2 regions of the Paenibacillus sp. FSL K6-3182 genome follow, and region 2 is predicted to be linked to the other one. Evidence: riboswitches for the same ligand, from Rfam matches in the RefSeq annotation. Region 2 holds a riboswitch; the other holds the start of a gene.
The links. Region 2 has a riboswitch for cyclic di-AMP ahead of MHH56_RS25225 (TrkH family potassium uptake protein). Riboswitches for the same ligand answer to the same signal wherever they lie in the genome.
Positions count from the first base shown of each region.

Region 1: another riboswitch for cyclic di-AMP. It lies ahead of MHH56_RS08155 (hypothetical protein); the one in region 2 lies ahead of MHH56_RS25225 (TrkH family potassium uptake protein).

Region 1 covers NZ_CP150265.1:1,873,116-1,876,809, reverse strand. The annotation lists gene MHH56_RS08160 (hypothetical protein) at 337-765, shown strand; cyclic di-AMP (ydaO/yuaA leader) riboswitch at 812-973, shown strand; gene MHH56_RS08155 (hypothetical protein) at 977-1,402, shown strand; gene metE (5-methyltetrahydropteroyltriglutamate--homocysteine S-methyltransferase) at 1,476-3,694, opposite strand, start outside.
Region 2 covers NZ_CP150265.1:5,727,813-5,744,864, reverse strand. The annotation lists gene dnaI (primosomal protein DnaI) at 1-889, shown strand, start outside; gene MHH56_RS25265 (sulfate ABC transporter substrate-binding protein) at 1,278-2,384, shown strand; gene cysT (sulfate ABC transporter permease subunit CysT) at 2,419-3,252, shown strand; gene cysW (sulfate ABC transporter permease subunit CysW) at 3,270-4,154, shown strand; gene MHH56_RS25250 (YezD family protein) at 4,179-4,421, shown strand; gene MHH56_RS25245 (hypothetical protein) at 4,520-6,445, shown strand; gene MHH56_RS25240 (YqzM family protein) at 6,532-6,678, opposite strand; gene uvrC (excinuclease ABC subunit UvrC) at 6,887-8,791, shown strand; gene MHH56_RS25230 (CPBP family intramembrane glutamic endopeptidase) at 8,757-10,385, opposite strand; cyclic di-AMP (ydaO/yuaA leader) riboswitch at 10,631-10,835, shown strand; gene MHH56_RS25225 (TrkH family potassium uptake protein) at 10,925-12,265, shown strand; gene MHH56_RS25220 (TrkA family potassium uptake protein) at 12,284-12,946, shown strand; gene MHH56_RS25215 (LysR family transcriptional regulator) at 13,048-13,956, opposite strand; gene MHH56_RS25210 (succinate dehydrogenase cytochrome b558 subunit) at 14,261-14,932, shown strand; gene sdhA (succinate dehydrogenase flavoprotein subunit) at 14,957-16,714, shown strand; gene sdhB (succinate dehydrogenase iron-sulfur subunit) at 16,717-17,052, shown strand, end outside.

The sequences.
Region 1 (3,694 bases), 3.7 Mb from region 2:
TCGCAACGCTTACATTCATTTCGATCTCTCGATATCTCACTATTTCTCAATTTTACTCTTGTTTTCAAAAATAGTGTTCATTCCCTTTCTAACGATTTTATGCGTGAATAATCAGATTTCTCTATAATTGAGAATGGAAGAGAATAAACGAGTATTTCGAAGAATAAATATCTTTTTGCTGCCATAACGAATGGATTTCTTTTAATATGGCATATGGCTGCCTTTTCACGATATACCACAGTTTTACAATATTGCATTTCGGGTTTACCATAGACGGCAAGCCAATATGGCTGAGTATTATCGGTGAATTATTCAAATCGAGGAGAGATCTCATTGATGTCTACACCAGTTGAAGTACCCTTACCAAGCTTGGATAATCATCCTGCTGCCTTGTTTGAAATTAAACGAATTCAAATGTTTGTGCTGCCGGCTTCCATGCTTGAATCGAATGGTTACCGTGTTTGCCTAAGACTCTCCACTGCTGGTGGTCATGGCTGGAGTGAGCTGTTTATTAAAAAATCCGAGAAGCCTCGCGACTGGATCAGATGGAGCAGTATGCTGCTAAGGTTCATCGGCACACTTCCTCTTGCGTCACCTTTTGTTTTTCAAACAGATCCAATGATGAAGGACGAGCGTATATATCATTTGTTTGCAGCCGCTGCATTGCATATAGAATCCAATCATTACTCTTTTCCAAACTGTGAATATGACCGTGAAGAGCATACTTTATTTAAACAAGCTATCTCCTATGTATCGTTATTTTAAGCACTTCTGATTTACAGATGCGCTAATGAAGGGTATAATTAAGAGTAAACTATTTACGCTGAATTTTTCGAATGAAAAAGCGGGGGAACCATCGCGATCGACCGAAATCGATTCGCAAGGGGTGAATCCAGGGATTTGTAACCCTGGTAGGGCTTTCTCTCTAGCCCGAATCCGACAGCTAACCTCGTAAGCGAATAAAGGAGAGATGTATATGTTGACAAATTGTGCACGAAATCTGCATCTTTTTACGGAACAGACCCCTTATTTATCTGTCACACGAATCGAGCTATTCGTCATTCCTGCTCTTGCCGTCGATTCTGCAGGCCATCGCGTATGTCTTCGTTTAACAAGCAATCAAGGCTTCGGCTGGAGTGAACTATTTGCCAGCGACACAGAAGAGCCCCTTGACTTAGAACGATGGAGCGACCTGCTTCAGTCTTTTATCGGCAGCATTCCTCTACCACCTCTTAACCAGTATCATTATGACAAAACGGATCAGGATGGGCGCGTTCTCGACTTATTCGTCTCCGCCGTCAAGCATGTCCTAGCACAATCCGCCGATGCAGCCCCGTACAGCAACGACCATGAAGAGTCTGTTTTGCGTCAACGTTCCGTCTCCTACATCTCTTTGGATTAATTTCGTTCATAAGAAAAAAAAGACAGTCCAGAACAGATAACCTAGTTCTGGACTGTCTTATTGTATTTAGGATTTAAACCTTCGCTAATGCAGCACGCTGCTCTCTGACTTGGTAAGTAGCCAGCATCATGTTGCGCAGTGAAGCAACCGTTTCTTCCATTCCGCGTGTTTTCAAGCCGCAGTCCGGATTAATCCAGAAGAGCGTAGGATCGAGCACTTTAATGGCGCGCTCGATCATGCTGACCATTTCTTCCACGGACGGTACACGCGGGCTGTGAATATCGTAAACGCCTAAGCCGATGCCTTGGTCATAGGTGTTCTCCTCAAAGCTATGAATCAGCTCGCCATGGCTGCGCGAGGTTTCAATGGAGATGACATCCGCATCCAGCGCAAGAATGGAATCGATAATATCATGGAACTCACAATAACACATATGTGTATGAATTTGTGTTGTGTCACGCACAGCTGAAGTCGATAGACGGAAGGCATGCACGCCCCATTTTAAATAAGCATCCCAATCACTGCGTTTAAGCGGCAAGCCTTCTCGCAAAGCTGGCTCATCAACCTGAATCATTTCGATGCCTGCAGTCTCAAGCGCCTTTACTTCCTCTGAAAGTGCAAGCGCAATTTGGTATGCAACCTGCTCCCGTGTGATATCGTTGCGGACAAATGACCAGTTCAAAATCGTAATCGGACCCGTCAACATCCCTTTTACCGGACGACTTGTCAGCGACTGCGCATACACGCTTTCGGTTACTGTCATTGGCTCAGTAAATACAACATCGCCATAAATGACCGGCGGCTTTACGCAGCGGGAACCATACGATTGAACCCAGCCGCCTTTTGTAAATGCGAACCCATCCAGCTTTTCTCCGAAAAATTCGACCATGTCCGTACGCTCAAATTCACCGTGAACGAGGACGTCAATGTTAAGCTCTTCTTGGATTTCAATCCAGTTTTTAATTTTATCGTTGATAAATGAAGCGTAGTCCTGTGAGCTGAGCTCATTTTTTCTCCATTTTTGCCTTGCTTGACGTACATCCAGCGTTTGCGGGAAGCTGCCGATGGTCGTTGTTGGAAGGAAAGGCAAATTCCACTTTTTCTGCTGCAGCTTTTGTCTCTCCGCAAATGGCTTCTGCCTCGTTGAAGGATGCGCCGCAACCGCTGCTGCATCAGCAGCTTGACGATTGCGGGCAGGAGAAATGGATAAATGATGAATCCGCTCGCCGTTAAGCTTAAGCTCAAGCTTGCGCAGTTCTGAGATGTCCGCCTCATTTACTGTCGCTGTTTCACTTAGCCACACAATTTCATCCAGCTTTTCTTCCGCGAATGCAAGCGCCTCACGCAGCTCTACTGGCAGATTGGTTTCGTTTTTTGCCGTTACCGGCACATGCAGCAGGCTGCATGACGATTGAACGATCGTGCGCTCAGCTGGAATGTATGCCGAAATCCTTTGCAGCAATTCGAGCTTTTGCTTATAGTCTGAGCGCCAAATGTTGCGTCCGTCTACAAGTCCGATACCAGCGAGCTTATCCTTCGGATAACCAAATTGCTCAAGCGACTTCAAGTTTTGCTCCAAACCATGAACGAAATCCAAACCGATCGCTTGTACCGGGAGAGCAACTACAGCTTCATAATGCTCAACTGCCTCAAAATACGTTTGAAGCATTATGTTAAGCGCTGGCGCTGCTTGGTTCAGCCTTGCATAAATCGATTCAACCCATTGCATCTCTTCCTCAGAAATAGAGGTAACAAGGATGGGCTCATCGATTTGCACCCATTGTACGCCTTCTTGCTCAAGCTCCTTAAGCAGCTGAGCATAAAGCGGTATAAACTGCTCAATGAGCTGCGGAAGCTGCTTGGCATCGTAGCCCTTCGACAGCTTGAGGAAGGTGTATAGACCGATAATGACAGGTTTACCTTCAATACCAAGCTTTTCTTTGGCTTCGCGGTACGCAATCAGCGGACGGTTTTCCGTCAGTACCGGAGCTGCATCCGCAAGTTCTGGCACGATATAGTGATAGTTGGTATTAAACCATTTGGTCATCTCGCAGGCTTGTGCTTCCTGTGTCCCTCTCGCCATTGCGTAGTAGGTCTGTACGGGAACAGGACCTCCATCATAGGAAAAACGATCTGGCACAAGGCCAAACATCGCTGCAGTATCCAGCATTTGATCATATAACGTAAAATCATTAACAGGGATTAAAGAAATTCCTTTATCCTTTTGCAGCTTCAAGTTGTTAAGACGAATACTTTCAAGGGTTTGAAGGAATACCGTTTCGTCCAAATCAC
Region 2 (17,052 bases):
TAAGCTGACTGAGCTGCTTGCAGAACCGCTTGTTGAGAAGCTTCGCGTTAAATATCCGGATTTGGATGAGCAGACAATCCGTCTTAATTTGAATCGGGTTTATCAATATGTGACGGAATACAGGAACTGTACCAATTGTCCGGGCTTAGACAATTGCCCGAATGATTTTGAAGGCCACTATACGCTGCTTAGTTCTGATACGGTGAATGGTCTAACGCAGTTATATGACCGTAAGGTAGCATGCAAGAAATTTAACGCTCGTCAGAATGAGGATCAGATTAGAAGCCGGATCAGAAGCTTCTACATAGACGAGAAGGCGCTGCAGCGCGGCTACTCGTCAGCTGAGATTATTACGAGAGATCTTGAGCGTGCAAAGGCGGTTGGGCAGGTTCAGAAATATATCGATCGCACGAAAGAGCATGGCTTGCAGGAGGAAGGCTTGTATTTGGCAGGCCGCTTTGGTACAGGCAAAACATTTTTAATGTGTTATTTGCTTCATGAGCTTGCGAAGGCTGGATATTCCGGTGTGATCGTCTACATGCCTGATTTTGTAGAAGATCTGAAGACGCTCATGCATGAGCCCGGCAAGCTGAAGGAAACGGTCGAGATGATGAAGGAAACCGACCTGCTTATCTTTGATGATATGGGCGCAGAAAATTTAAATCCATGGGTTCGCGATCATGTACTAGGCGCGATCTTGAATTATCGGATGCAGCGCAAGCCAACGTTCTACACCTCCAACTACGAGCTGGAGGCGCTGGAGAGGCATTTTAGCTTCACGAGCAAGGATGGCGATGAGCTGCATAAGGGACAGCGTATAATGGACCGTATACGGCCTTACGTTGAAGTTGTCATGGTTACCGGTGAAAACAAGCGCGGACAAAAATAATTGATTAAAGCTTTGGTTAACGGATTCCTATTCGAGGAATTTGTTGACCAAAGCTTTTATTTTTGTTTAAGGCTGGCAGCAGCATCAAGCTTTATCTCAGTATGGTTGAAAGCGTATTCAGAATGAGCGCTGTTTTTATACTGTGTCGTGCGTTCTGCTAGCATATAAAGCTTTCTTATAGGACTTATCAATTATTTGAAATTAAGTATTGACAGAAAGTGGGGCTCGCTGGTAAGATTCTTCCATAACCAACTAAGCAGGTAGGAATAATGTTTTCCGACCGGACGAACCGGAGTAAACACCTATCCAGGAGAAACATCCTCACAGGAAGTAAACTTCATAAATGTTTCTGAAAGCCTGTTAATTTAAAAAAGGGGTGTATGGAAAGATGAAGAAAATTACTCATGTTCGTTCCGTTGTTATTCTATTGGCATTAGTGCTTGTATTGGCTGCTTGCGGTCAAGGCGGCAACAACAAAACAAACAAAGAAACGAATAAGCCTACTAACGAGGCAACTAATACAGCTGCAACAGACGCACCTACGGATAAACCAAAACCGCCAGTTGAGCTTTTGAATGTATCCTACGATCCTACTCGCGAGCTTTATGTAGCATTTAACGCGGCATTCTCGAAACATTGGAAAGCGGAAACAGGTCAAGACGTGACGATTAAACAATCGCATGGCGGGTCTGGTAAACAAGGCCGCGCAGTTATTGATGGCTTGAAGGCGGATGTTGTAACACTTGCACTTGGTTATGACATCGATGCAATCGTTGAGCCAGGGCTAATTAATGCGGATTGGCAATCAAAGTTTGAGCACAACAGCGCTCCTTATACATCAACAATCGTATTTTTAGTTCGTAAAGGAAACCCAAAAGGCATTAAGGATTGGAACGATCTAATCAAGGACAAAGTTGAAGTTATTACTCCAAATCCTAAAACATCTGGCGGAGCTCGCTGGAACTATCTTGCTGCATGGGGTTATGCGCTTAAGCAAAATGGAAATGACGAAGCAAAAGCACAAGAGTTCGTTACACAATTATTTAAGCATGTACCTGTTCTGGATTCCGGTGCACGCGGTTCAACAACAACGTTTGTAGAACGCGGCATTGGCGATGTACTGCTTGCTTGGGAGAATGAGGCTTTCCTATCGATCAATGAGCTTGGTCCAGACAAATTCGAAATCGTATATCCTTCTTTAAGTATTCTTGCTGAACCTCCAGTTGCTGTAGTTGATAAAGTGGTAGACGAGCGCGGAACTCGTGAAGTAGCGGAAGCTTACTTGAAATACCTTTACACAGAAGAAGGCCAAGAAATTGCAGCTAAAAACTACTACCGTCCAATTTCGGAGACAGTTGCTGCAAAGTATGCAGATCAATTCAAAACTCTAGAATTGCTCACGATTGATAAAGATTTTGGCGGCTGGAAAGAAGCGCAAACCAAACACTTTGCAGACGGCGGCATTTTCGACAAAATTTACACACCAGGCTCATAATGCAAAGCATAAACAAGATTGGAGCTGACTTCACATGAAAGGTTCCAAGCCCCGTAACGTACTGCCGGGTTTTGGTTTGTCGCTTGGATTCACATTGTTTTACCTTAGCATTATTGTATTGATTCCGCTGACTGCCGTTTTTTTCAAAACGGCAGAGCTCAGCTGGTCGGAATTCTGGAGCACGGTTACGAATGCTCGTGTCGTTGCCTCTTATCGAGTCAGCTTTCTAACCGCATTTTTTGCCGGACTTGTAAATGCAGTATTTGGCCTATTAATCGCTTGGGTGCTCGTTCGTTATCAGTTTCCAGGCAAAAAAATCGTCGACAGTTTAGTGGATCTGCCATTTGCACTGCCAACTGCAGTGGCTGGCATTGCTTTAACTGCGATCTATGCACCGAATGGTTGGATTGGCTCATTGCTTGAACCGCTCGGCGTCAAGGTTGCTTACTCCCCGCTCGGTATCACCATCGCACTAATATTTATTGGACTTCCGTTTGTTGTTCGTACGGTACAGCCGGTGCTGCAGGATATGGAGAAAGAAACGGAAGAAGCGGCAGTTATGCTCGGAGCCTATCGTTTAAGAACCTTTTGGAAGGTCATCTTGCCTGAGCTGTTGCCAGCACTACTAACTGGTTTTGCTCTAGCATTTGCAAGAGGTATCGGAGAATATGGCTCGGTCGTGTTCATATCGGGCAATATGCCGCTGAAAACAGAAATAACTCCACTGCTCATCATGACGAAGCTGGAGCAATACGATTACGCTGGCGCTACTGCTATTGCACTCGTAATGCTCGTTGTATCCTTCCTGATGCTGCTAGTCATTAATTTACTGCAGTGGCGAATGAATCGCCGCACAGTATCAGACTAAGAAGGGAGCTCATACAAATGGCTGGAGCAATTACAGTACACACGAATGCAGAAGCTTCCAAACGTCCGAGGCATATTACAGAATCAGGTCCCGTCAAATGGCTGCTTATTATCATTGCGATGCTGTTTCTTGGATTAGTTGTCCTGCTGCCGCTGGCATCGGTATTTGTTGAAGCATTAAAAAAAGGTGTAGGCGTATACATTGATTCGATTACAGAGCCGGATGCTTTGTCAGCGCTTAAGCTCACGCTTATCGTTGCATTAATCGCAGTTCCTGTGAATACGGTCTTTGGTATTGCTGCGGCCTGGGCGATCAGTAAATTTCGCTTTCGCGGTAAAAATATTTTAATTACGTTAATCGATTTGCCGTTTGCTGTGTCGCCAGTCATTTCTGGATTGATCTATGTGCTGTTATTTGGCGCACAGGGCTTTTTTGGTCCTTGGCTCGATGAGCGTGGCATCCAAATTATATTTGCAGTTCCTGGAATCGTACTTGCAACCGTGTTTGTTACGGTCCCCTTTGTTGCTCGCGAGCTTATTCCGTTGATGCAAGCGCAGGGCGTCCAAGAAGAGGAAGCAGCTGCAAGCTTAGGCGCTAAAGGCTGGCAAATCTTTTGGAAGGTTACTTTGCCAAACATCAAGTGGGGACTATTGTATGGCGTTATTTTGTGTAACGCACGAGCAATGGGCGAGTTCGGCGCTGTATCTGTCGTATCCGGCCATATCCGCGGAGAAACGAATACGCTGCCGCTGCATATTGAGATTTTGTACAACGAATATCAATTTTCGGCCTCATTCGCCGTTGCTTCTTTGCTCGTCATGCTAGCGGTTGTAACGATGATCGTGAAGAGCATTGTAGAGTGGAAGTCTGGCACGCAGAAGCCAGCGGAGAAAGCTGAATAAATGACAATAATGGAGGGGTTTGAAATGGCAAAACCGCTAGAGTTAGATGCGCAATGGCTGGAGCGTATTTCTGAACAAGTAACGGGTCTTAATTATGGGCATGTAACGATCACTGTTCATGATGGAAGAATTGTACAGATCGACCGGACGGAAAGAACACGTTATGATGGTCCCTCTCAGAAGCAGCAGGTTCCGTCCGAATCTTCACAGCAATCGAAGCAGCGGGACAATTCATCAACGGGCGAAGCGCTTAGAATTGTGCAGTAGCTCCCTAATAGATTCGATAAATATACAACAAACCCAATGCCGCGCAGGCATTGGGTTTGTTGTATACTGGAAGAAAAGTATCCATAAGGAGAATATTAATGCCGGATTGGTCCTATCAGTCCTTGTTTCGACCTCTTTTATTCAGGCTTCCTTCTAGGCTTAGCAGAACACTGACTCTAAAAGCAATGGGTACGCTGAGCAGCATCCCAGGCGGTACTTTTGTTATTCGTACACTTGGGCATATGGAGCCATCACCTCACTTGGAGCAGAAGCTAGCAGGCATTCCCTTAACTACAAGTGTGGGATTGTCAGGCGGTCTAGATCCGCAAGGAGTGGCGCATAAAGCGCTGGCTCAGTTTGGATTTGGTTTTATCGAGCATGGTCCTATAACCGTCAAGCAAATTAAGAGTGATAAGCCTATAACGAATGACATCCTAAATGAAACCATTCGATATCCAGATTATTATGAAAACGACGGTGTAGAGCAGTATGCTGAGCGTATGGGAAAGCCAGGACATTCGTTGCCGCAGCTTGCGAGAATTGCTCCAATGCCGCATGCTTCTTGCGAGCAGGCTCTAATCGAGCTTAAAAGCATGCTGGTGCGGCTAAGTGCAGCGGGTGCGGTTGGTTTTTATGTTGATGTCCTGCATTCATCAAGGAGCCTCGAAGAAGCCCACACTATTTTGAAAGGTATAGCCGGATACGCTTCCGCACAACCGCATGCTAATAAACCTTTGTTTATTTATGTTCCGCCTGACTTTTCTAATGACAGCCTAATCTCGCTGATCCACGCAGCAGAGGGAGTTTGGAGAGGCGTGGTCATTGGAGAAGCAATCTGCGAAGATAACAACGAGGGCTATGGCGCAAGCGTGGGTAAAGAGGCCAAGGCGTTTACTTTGGCCAAAATAAAGCTGCTGCGAAAGGAATACTGTTCCCACTTGCTAATCAAAGCGGGCGGGGGCGTGCATGAGCCGCAGGATGCGTTAGATCTGCTGAAAGCAGGCGCTAACGCCGTTCTACTTCACAGCGGACTGATTTATGCAGGGCCTGGTCTGCCAAAACGGATTAATGAAGCTGTCATTTATGAGCAGGTCCGAGATCTTCCTGCGCAAGTGACTCCATCATTCTGGAAGCATTGGGGCTGGATGCTCCTGCTTGGAATCGGCATGATTATTGGCGGAATATTGTCATGGATTATTGCTGCGACTACGGTGCTGCTGTCCTATGATTTGAATTTTATAGACATGACGTTGGACGAGCTGAAGCACGTCAACCATCATCTGCTGCATTTTATGTCTCATGACCGAATTACGCTTTCCGGAACGATGATTACAATTGGAATATTGTATGTTCAGCTGGCTAGACATGGATTAAAGCATAGTCTGCACTGGGCTCGAACGGCTTTGATGACGTCTGGTATTGTTGGGTTTTTAAGCTTTTTCTTATTTCTTGGCTACGGTTATTTCGATCCGCTGCATGCGCTAGCTGCTGCTTTTTTGTTCCCGATGTTTCTGCTATCCATGCGCAAAAATCCGGATCAGCCCTATCGCTTGCCAGTTAATGTTCGTAATGATCGAATATGGCGTTTGGCGATGTATGGACAATTTTGTTTTGTCGTTTTGGGCTTCGCGCTGGCTGTAGGCGGTTTAACGATCGCAGGCGTTGGGATTACAGAGGTGTTCGTACAGTCGGATTTGGTTTATTTGAATACGACGCATAACGAGCTGAATGGGGCGAACTTGAAACTCATCCCGTTGATAGCCCATGATAGAGCAGGATTTGGCGGAGCGTTGTTCTGTGCTGCACTGGCCATTCTTATTATTGCGCTATGGGGAATCCAGCAGGGAACGCGCTGGATATGGTGGACGCTGCTGCTTGGCGGAGCACCGGGCTTCTATGCGGGCTTAAGTGTTCATCTATCCATCGGTTATATCGATTTTTTGCATCTTTCACCTGCGTTGTTTGCGTTATTGCTTTATATTCTCGGACTTATTTTCTTGTATCCTTATTTAATGAGAAAGTAACAAGTGTAGCGGAATTATATCTGATGTATCAGCCGCGTATCGTTGATAGGCAACAAAAAAAAGGAGCAGCGAGCTGCTCCTTTTTCTTATGAAATGATGAATTTCACGATTACAGCAACAGCGAAAATGACGGTCATTAAACCGAGCATGCCGCCAAAGCCGAAAACGACGTCCATCAAGTCATGGCGAGGCTCTTCGTTAAAATGCTCGCGCGGGTCTCTTACGTTTTCCATCGTTGACGTCCTCCTTGAAAAAGACCGATTGCGTAAGTAACAACCAATTTACGGTCGTCTTTATGTAGTATCGGTTTATTCAACTTATATTAGTATACTCAAACAGATAAACAGTTGTAAAGCCAGAACCGGTGACAATTGTAAAACAAAGTATAGCCGAGTTATGATAAAATATGAACAGAATCATATGGCAGTCGGAGGCGAGAGCATGGATCATCAGCAAACGGATCGGGAGCAGGCAGAGCAGCAGCTTGCAGAGGCAAAAGAGACGATACGGAACAAACTAGCTTTGCTCCCGGATCAATCAGGCTGTTACCTCATGAAAAACAGCGAAGGCGTCATCATTTATGTAGGCAAGGCAAAAGTGCTCAAAAATCGCGTGCGTTCTTATTTTAACGGCAGCCACAATGGCAAGACGCAGCGGCTCGTATCTGAAATTCGTGATTTTGAATTCATTGTAACCTCTAGCAATATGGAAGCACTCATTTTAGAATGCAACTTAATTAAACAATACCATCCAAGATATAACGTCCTGTTAAAGGATGATAAAACGTTCCCCTATATCAAAATTACGAACGAGAAACATCCGAAGCTCGAGGTCACAAGACGTATCATTAAAGACAAGGGCAAGTACTTTGGCCCTTATCCGAATGCTTATGCCGCTCAGCAGACAAAGAAGCTTCTGGACCGGCTATATCCGCTTCGCAAGTGTAAGACACTCCCAGATAAGGTGTGCTTGTATTATCATCTAGGACAATGTATTGCACCGTGTGAATTTGATGTGCAGCAGAGCGAATACGATCGGATGATTCAAGAAATTTCAAAGTTTTTGAACGGCGGTCAAGATGTCGTGAAAAATGAGCTGCAGCGCAAGATGGAGGAAGCAGCCGAGAAGCTCGAATTTGAACGGGCGAAGGAGCTTAGGGATCAGCTGATTGCAATCGATGCGGTCATGGAGAAGCAGAAGATTACGATGTCCGATGCGCTTGACCGTGATATTTTTGGTTTTGCAGTAGATAAGGGCTGGATGTGCGTTCAAATATTGTACATGCGCCAGGGTAAGCTCATTGAGCGGCACGGCACAACTTTTCCTTATTACGGGGAAGAGTATGATGATTTCATGACATTCGTTACGCAGTATTATAGCGATAATCCGGCATTGCCTAAGCAAATCCTGCTGCCAATACCGCCTGAGCTGGAAGCGGTGGAATCAGCGGGCGGAGTGGCAGCAGTTGATGAGGCAGCAGCTACGCACGCTGACGATGTCATTGCATCCTTGCACAGCTGGCTGAAGGTTAAGGTGCTTATGCCGCAGCGCGGACGCAAGAGCGAGGTCGTAACGATGGCTATCGATAATGCAAGGGTGATGCTGGACGAGAAATTCAGGCTCATCGAACGAGATGAGGAACGAAGCGTTAAAGCGTCAGAGTCGCTTGCAGGCTGGCTAGGGCTGGATGAAGTACGCCGAATCGAGGCATTTGATAACTCCAATATTCAGGGGACGAATCCCGTTTCGGCTATGGTTGTCTTTACGGACGGCAAGCCAGACCGCAAGGAATACCGCAAATACAAGGTGAAGACAGTACAAGGTCCAGATGATTACGAAACGATGCGCGAGGTCATACGGCGCCGCTACGAGCGTGTGGTGAAAGAGGAATTAGCTCCGCCGGACCTGATTGTAGTCGATGGGGGCAAAGGGCAAATATCTGCGGCGCTCGACGTGCTTGAGAATGAGCTTGGGTTGTACATTCCCGTTTGCGGTCTTGTGAAGGATGCGAAGCATAAGACAGCGCAGCTTATGACTGGAGATCCAGCTGAGATTGTTCCTTTGCCAAGGGACAGCCAGGAGTTTTATTTGCTGCAGCGCATTCAAGATGAGGTGCATCGCTTTGCGATTACATTCCACCGCGAGCAGCGCGCCAAGTCCATGGTGGAGTCGAAGCTTGATTCGATTCCGGGCATTGGCGAGAAACGACGCAAGCTGCTGCTCAAGCATTTTGGCTCGATCAAAAAAATAAAAGAGGCCTCAGTCGAAGACTTTCGGCCTCTATCTATTGGTGATAAATTAGCTTCGCAAATTATAGCTGCTCTAGGGGAGGAGTCGTCGTCATAGACGGCTTCTTCTCTTTTTTGTGACTTAAATATTTTAGAACAAATGCAATCAGTACCGGCAGCACGGAGAAGAAAATAGCTGAGATTATGTTCGGTGCTGTTCCAATAGTGAGCAAGGATAGGCCAACTGCAACGCTGTTGAAGATGGCATGGGTGAACATGGCTGTAATGAAGCCGTATCTGACGAAGATAAAGCTGAACAACAGTCCGATAATCATCAGCTCAAACAGTCTCGTCGTGGACGGATAAAAAGGATACATCACATGGCCCAGCGCCCAGAAGAAGGTAGGCAGCAGTGCTGCGGCAAACGTGTTTTTAAACCACCTGCGAAATAGTCCAATACCGAAGAAGCGGAATACGGCTTCTTCGCCAATTGCGGCAGCCCAAGCAAGCACGGGCATCAGCCAAAGAATGCCCATATTGTATGGGGATTGTGAGGCATCTGATGTTTCCCAAGTGCCAATGGACAGCTTCAAGGCGATAAAGATAACCGATTGAATTGCGAATAGGATGATCGCGAATAAATAGGACAAGCCCACGCTGCGCCAAACATAATCGCCATACCCTCTCTGACCGAAGCGCGGCCATAAAGCGCGGCCCTGCGCCTTCCAGAGGCCGTCTCCGGCAACGATGGATACATAAATGGAACCTGCCATTGGAATCGCTAGCAGAACACTTACGATGGCAGTGATCGAAACGGTAGCGCCTGCCATATCCGTCTCGCCGAGCGTAGCCCGGATACCATCCAGAACGTTTAAATTCATGATCGTATAAGTAATTAAATAAATGATCGTTAATACGATTCCGTATTTAAAGGATGTATGTTTTCGATACAAAACGGAGTAAATAATAGCTAAGACGAATAAAACGAAGCTCATGAACAGATAACCGATAGAGGTAAGGTATCCAGCTATTTTATCTTGTTTCTTTACATAGTTTATGTAATCGGATGGAGCCTCGAATATCGGTTTATATTTAGTAATGATCGTACGGTCATTCACGACAAGAGCGTTAACCAATACGTTAAGATGAGCATTTTTAATGGAATAACCTGCAGGAGGCTTAGGCTGCCAGTCGCCATTAGGCAATATTTGACCGCCTATGAATTCAGTACCGCTGAAATTTCCTGCAGTTAGGAAGGCAATAGCTTCTTTTGCTTTATCTGCATCTGATAGCTGTTCCCCCTCAAGCTTCAAGTTCCAAGCTACGACTTTCCCGCTATGCATATGTAGATAAACATATCCGCTGCCGCCGCTTGCGAATTTAAGATCAACCTGAAACGTATCTGTAGGAAACCTAGGGTCATATTTATCCGTATATGCTTTGACTAGCTCATATTTAGATAAGTAGCCATTCATAATTTTATCGGTTTGATGTACGGCTTTAGCCGATTTCACCTTCAAGCCTGTTTCTTTTTCAACAAATGCAGACGCCTTATCCTCCGCCGCTGATTTCGTTATGACCTTGGTATTCATTTCGCCAGATGAGATAGCCGTAATCATGGGAACGATTTGTACGGCCCCATAAATAATAAAGCAAGCAACTGCTGCCCATATAAATCGTTTCCATTCATTGGGTTTAATAGAATCAATCATAGTTTCACCTCAACTGTCTTCATAATAAATAGCTCATTTTATTACCTTAACATATGAATCCCTAAATTATCCAATGAAAATGACCGTTTGTTTTCAAAAAAATGCGAAATAACGATGTCCAGCAAGCTAGCTATGTGCTGGTTCGTCCCATTGCCCTAATTTGAGCTAATATCGTCCTGTTTGTCATAAACGTCACCTTTATATCAGGAGTGCTTAGGGATTATAATCGTTATCGTCATACTAATTGCATAGCATAGCCGAATTTCCTAAGGAAATCGGGGGAACCATAAAGTTGTCTAAATGGATGAACCTGCTGAAAGCAAAGCAGTTTAACATTAGATAGCATGGGGTGAATTTTAGCGGTGAAGCATCGTCTTCTTCCGCTGAATAGGGCTGCCTGTCCAGGCCCGAATCCGTCAGCTAACCTCGAAGGCGTATTGGAACAGGACTCATCGCACGAGCACTTGAGTTTCCAGTGCTTTTTTTTATGCTTAAAAACAAAAATGACAATATGACATAATCAAAAAGAAGGGAAATGGATGAAGGTTAGTTGGAATGTTTTGAAGTGGTCACCCCCGCGTATTTTGGTAAGTGGATTCGCTCTTATTATATTGCTGGGTGCCTTATTATTATCCATGCCTTTTGCATCGGTAAGCGGTGAGAGATTGCCTTTTATAGATGCGCTGTTTACGGCAACTTCGGCAACCTGTGTAACAGGGTTAGTTGTCGTTGATACTGGAACTTATTTCTCTATATGGGGTCAAATCATATTAATGTGCCTGTTCCAGCTTGGTGGACTCGGATTTATGACGATGGCGACGCTGGTAGCGCTCGTACTTCGCAAGAGGATTTCGCTGCGTGAGCGGCTTTTGCTGCAGGAATCCATGAACCAGTCGAGCATGGAAGGCATCGTGCGTTTGATTAGACGCGTTATTGTGTATTCATTGACAATAGAGCTTATTGGCGCTGCGTTGTTTGCTTCGAGGTTTGCATTTGATATGCCGCTGGGCAAAGCGATTTATTTTGGAGCCTTTCATGCGGTTTCATTGTTTAACAATGCTGGTTTTGATATTTTTGGGAACTATCGCAGCTTGACCTTATACGTATCTGATCCAGTCGTCAATATTGCAGCTATGATGCTGATCATATCGGGTGGACTCGGCTTTGTTGTTATGTCGGACCTGATGGAGTTCCGCAAAAACCGCAAGCTGTCACTGCACAGTAAGGTCGTGCTATCTATGACAGGAACGCTTATTGCAGTAGGGACACTCGTCATATTTATTTTTGAATTCTCGAATTCGAAGACACTGGGCTCTCTGGACTGGGGCGGGAAAATTTTGTCTTCGTTCTTCCAGTCGGTAACGCCGCGGACGGCAGGAGCCAATACGCTTGATTATACGGCTATTCGGCAAGCGACGATGTTTTTCACCATTATATTAATGTTTATTGGCGCCTCGCCCGGCTCGACGGGCGGCGGCATCAAAACAACAACCTTTGCAACGTTGGTCGGCGCTGTATTTGCAATGATTAGAGGACGAGAGGACATCGTTCTTTTCCGTTACAGATTAGGCAAAGACAGAATTTTTAAAGCACTCACGATTACTTTGATCTCTTTATCGCTTGTCATTATTGTAACGATGATCTTGTCGATGACGGAGGATCAAGCTTTTATAAAGCTATTGTTTGAAGCGACATCAGCATTTGGAACAGTAGGATTATCCGTTGGTGTTACGCCAGAGCTGAGCCTTGTTGGGAAAATAGTCATTGCATTAACCATGTTTGCCGGAAGACTTGGACCCCTGACGCTCGCATACGCGCTTGGGCCTCGTACAGAGAAAGAGCTTTATCGGCATCCAGAGGGCAAAATTACGATTGGATAGGAGACTTTGCAAGTGGGAATTAAAAAGAAACAATTTGTCATCATCGGCTTAGGGAGATTTGGTTCGAGCTTAGGGCGCGAACTCGTCCAGCTTGGCCATGAGGTGCTTGGAATAGATAAGGATGAGGAAGCCGTTCAGGACATGAGCGGTATTCTAACCTATGCTGTATCAGCTGATTGTACGGATGAAGAAGCGCTGCGCTCCTTGGGTGTAAGAAACTTTGATTGCGGAGTTGTCGCGATTGGCGATGACATTCAATCCAGCATTTTGACAACCATACTGCTTAAGGATTTGGAAGTGAAGCAAGTTGTAGCGAAAGCTTTGACTGAACTGCATGGCCGGGTGCTTGAGAAAATCGGTGTCGACCGCGTGGTCTATCCTGAGCGCGATATGGGTATTCGAGTTGCGCATCAGCTAGTATCCCCAAATCTATTAGATTATATCGAGCTTTCCAAAGAGTATACGATCGCCGAGCTTGCTGTACCGCAATGCTTGGATGGCAAGTCATTGCATGATCTTAATCCGCGAGCTAGATTTGGATGCAGCATCGTAGCCATAAATAAGCCCAATGGCATCATTATTGCACCGACAGCAACGGATGTCCTTTCACTTCGTGATGTCATGGTTATTATAGGAACAAATGAGCAAATAGAAGACTTCGAAGCATCCGTTATCCGTTAATTTTTTTATGTAGTGGAAGAGGCTTATCATTAGAAAAGGCAGATTAGGCTGAAATGGATTTGGAAGTGTAATATTGGAAATGCTGAAGGACAGCAGCTATTTTAAAAGCTGCTGTCCTTTTTGCTGGGGAAGCCTGCTGCAAGCTCGTTGATCCAAAGGCGAACGGACGGGCTGAGGGCGGCCGAGTCCGCATGAATGAGCGAGGTGGTACGTTTTGTATCTTCAAGTTCTCGAATGGGAATGACGGTAAGATCATTGTCTTCAAGCAGTTGATTGCGCATATACGATTGAGGCAGGAGCGTCGCAGCACGGCAAGTATGCAGCAACCGAAGGATAGCTTCAAACGAATCAATTTCCATTCGCACATCCGGCTGAAGATGATATTTGTCAAACAGCTCGTCGGTCAACAACCTGTACCAAGTGCCTTTGGAGAACAAGATCATCGGCATGCCGGTCACATCCTGTATACCCAGCGTGCCTTTATCGGTAATAACCTGATTGCGAGGCACCACGAGCGATAGATGATCCTCAAACAGCGGAATGCACCGCAGCGTTGAATCTTCAATACTAGAGGCGACAATGCCGATATCGGCTTTGTGATCTCGCACGAGCGATACGATTTCATGCGTCTTGCCGGTAATCGCTTTAATGTCGATCTCCGGATGGGTAGAAGTTAAGCTTTGAATGAGATCGGGCAAAGTCGTTTGAAGCGTCGTCAAGCTTGCGCCAATGGTAAGGGTCGTATGTCCAGCCGAGGTGAACTCAGAGACGGTTTGCAAATATTTGCGATGAAGCTGGCGAAGCTCCAAAGCATATTCATAGGTCAATTGCCCAATTCGAGTAAGCTCCAGCCGTTTTCCGATGCGATGAAACAAAGGAGAGCCTAGGTCCTGCTCAAGCTTGGCAATTTTGCGAGACAGTGCAGGCTGAGACAGGTTTAGTAAGGCGGAAGCCTTGTTCATACTGGACTGTTCCACAATAACGGTAAAGACATGCATCTCTTCATTCATGAATGAAACCCCTTATGTCATTTTGTTATAAGAAATTATAAAAAATAAGCAATTCCATTATAAGCTTAAAAGGAGTAGGATGGGAAGTGTGGCTAATATGTGTCGAGTTTTGTTGACGGACATACATGCTGGGGTTACAATGTAGAATGATTTGCCAAGCGTAAACTGCTGATGACAACCATTGGCTGCACAGCACCTCGTTTGCGCTGGAATATAAGCAATGTATAAAGGGGAAACCGATACATTCTTATATTTTAAGAAAAAGCATGCTAGCACTCACAGTTTTGAAAGGAGAAGGAATGACATGAAAGGAAATTCGTATTTCTCGCGCAAGCTTCACTCGCTTCTCGGGATCATTCCACTCGGCGGATTTATCGTCGTGCATGGTCTGACTAACTACCAGGCGTTTGAACGCGGGCCTGAAGGCTTTGACAAAGGCGTAACTCTCATTAACAGCATGCCCGTGCTGCCGCTGCTCGAGATTTTCGGCATTTACCTCCCGCTATTGTTTCATGGTATTTACGGCTTGTATGTCGCTTACCAATCGAACACGAATACGGGGCGTTTTAAGTACGGCCGGAACTGGGCATTTACCGCACAACGGATTACAGGGGTAATTACTTTTGTATTCGTTTTCTGGCACGTATTCCAAACTCGGATTCAAGTTTATCTCGGCAACATCACGCATGAGGAACTGGGATCAACGATGAATCAGATTGCGAGCAACCCTACTTACTTCGTACTTTATGTTATTGGTGTATTAGCAGCTGTTTTCCACTTCAGCAACGGCCTTTGGGCGTTTCTGATCAGCTGGGGCATTACGATTGGCCCGAAAGCTCAACGCATCTCTTCATATATTTGCATGGGCGTTTTTGTAGTCGTATCAGCATTGTTTATTCTTTCGCTTATTGCGTTCAGCGGAGATCAATTCAAAGAAGCTGCAAGTGCTGCATTGGCACTTACGAATATCGGTTAGTTTGTAGACAAGGAGCGAAACGTTATGGCTAAAAATAAAATTATCATCGTAGGCGGCGGTCTTGCAGGCTTGATGGCTACCATCAAAGCAGCAGAAGCTGGCGTTCACGTTGATCTGTTTTCACTAGTACCGGTCAAACGTTCCCACTCAGTATGTGCACAGGGCGGCATCAATGGCGCTGTTAATACAAAAGGAGAAGGCGATTCTCCATGGGAGCATTTCGACGATACCGTATACGGCGGAGATTTCCTCGCCAACCAACCGCCAGTTAAAGCAATGTGTGATGCGGCACCAGGCATCATTCACTTGATGGACCGGATGGGCGTTATGTTCAGCCGTACATCTGAAGGCTTGCTGGATTTCCGTCGCTTCGGCGGCACGAAGCATTCCCGTACAGCATTTGCAGGCGCAACGACAGGTCAACAGCTGCTTTATGCACTGGATGAGCAAGTTCGCCGCTGGGAAGCAGCTGGACTAGTTAACAAATTCGAGCACTGGGAATTCCTTGGCGCTGTTGTTGACGATGACGGCATTTGCCGCGGTGTTTCAGCACAGGATCTTCGCTCGATGGAAGTTCACACGGTTCGTGCAGATGCAGTTATTCTTGCATCAGGCGGTCCTGGTATTATTTTCGGCAAAACAACGAACTCTGTTATCAACACCGGCACAGCTGCCAGCGCAGTTTACCAGCAGGGCGTTAACTACGCAAACGGCGAGTTCATTCAAATTCACCCAACAGCTATTCCAGGCGATGACAAGCTCCGCTTGATGTCGGAATCAGCGCGTGGTGAAGGCGGACGGATTTGGACGTACAAAGACGGTAAGCCTTGGTACTTCCTAGAAGAAAAATACCCAGCTTACGGAAACCTTGTTCCTCGTGATATTGCGACTCGTGAAATTTTCAGCGTGTGCGTAGATCAGAAGCTTGGTATCAACCAAGAAAACATGGTTTACCTTGATTTGTCTCACAAAGATCCGAAGGAGCTTGATGTTAAGCTCGGCGGTATCATTGAAATCTATGAGAAATTCATGGGCGACGATCCACGGAAAATCCCGATGAAAATCTTCCCAGCGGTTCACTATTCAATGGGCGGCATGTGGGTTGACTACAATCAAATGACAAACATTCCTGGTCTGTTTGCAGCCGGTGAGTGCGAGTATCAATACCATGGTGCGAATCGACTTGGCGCGAACTCTTTGCTATCCGCTATTTACGGCGGTATGGTAGCTGGACCAAAAGCTGTTGAGTATATCAAAGGCTTGAAGAAATCAGCTGAAGATGTAGCTTCCTCCGTATTTGACCGCGAGAACAAGCGTCAAACGGACAAGTACAACAGCATCGTAAATATGAAGGGTACTGAAAATGCATATGTCATTCACAAAGAGCTAGGCGAATGGATGACGAACAATATGACGGTAGTTCGCTTTAATGACAAGCTGGAGCAAACGATCCACAAGATCAAAGAGCTGAAGCAGCGTTATGCGAATATCAACATTAACGATACAGCGCAATGGAACAATGCAGGCGTAGCCTTTACTCGTCAGCTTTGGAACATGCTTGAGCTCTCTGAAGCGATGACGCTAGGCGCATTGCTGCGCAACGAAAGCCGCGGCGCTCATTATAAACCAGACTTCCAAGAACGCGACGACGAGCATTTCATGAAATCGACGATTGCGAAATGGACGAAGGAAGGTCCACAAATTTCTTACGAGGATATCGACGTAAGCTTGATCAAGCCGCGTAAACGTGATTACTCGAGCGACAAGAAGAAAGGAGAATAATGATGGCTGAAACGACTGTAGCTACAAAATCGGTTAAGTTTATCATCACTCGCCAAGATACTCCTGATTCCAAACCATATACGGAAGAGTTTGAAATTCCTTACCGCGCTAATATGAACGTTATTAGCGGCCTGATGGAAATTCAACGTAATCCGAAAAAGGCAGACGGCGCAAGCACGGCTCCTGTATGCTGGGATTCCAACTGCTTGGAAGAAGTATGCGGCGCATGCTCAATGGTCATCAACGGCAAGCCTCGTCAAGCGTGCAGCGCTTTGATCGATAAGCTTGAGCAGCCGATTCGTCTTGAACCAATGAAAACATTCCCAGTAGTTCGTGAC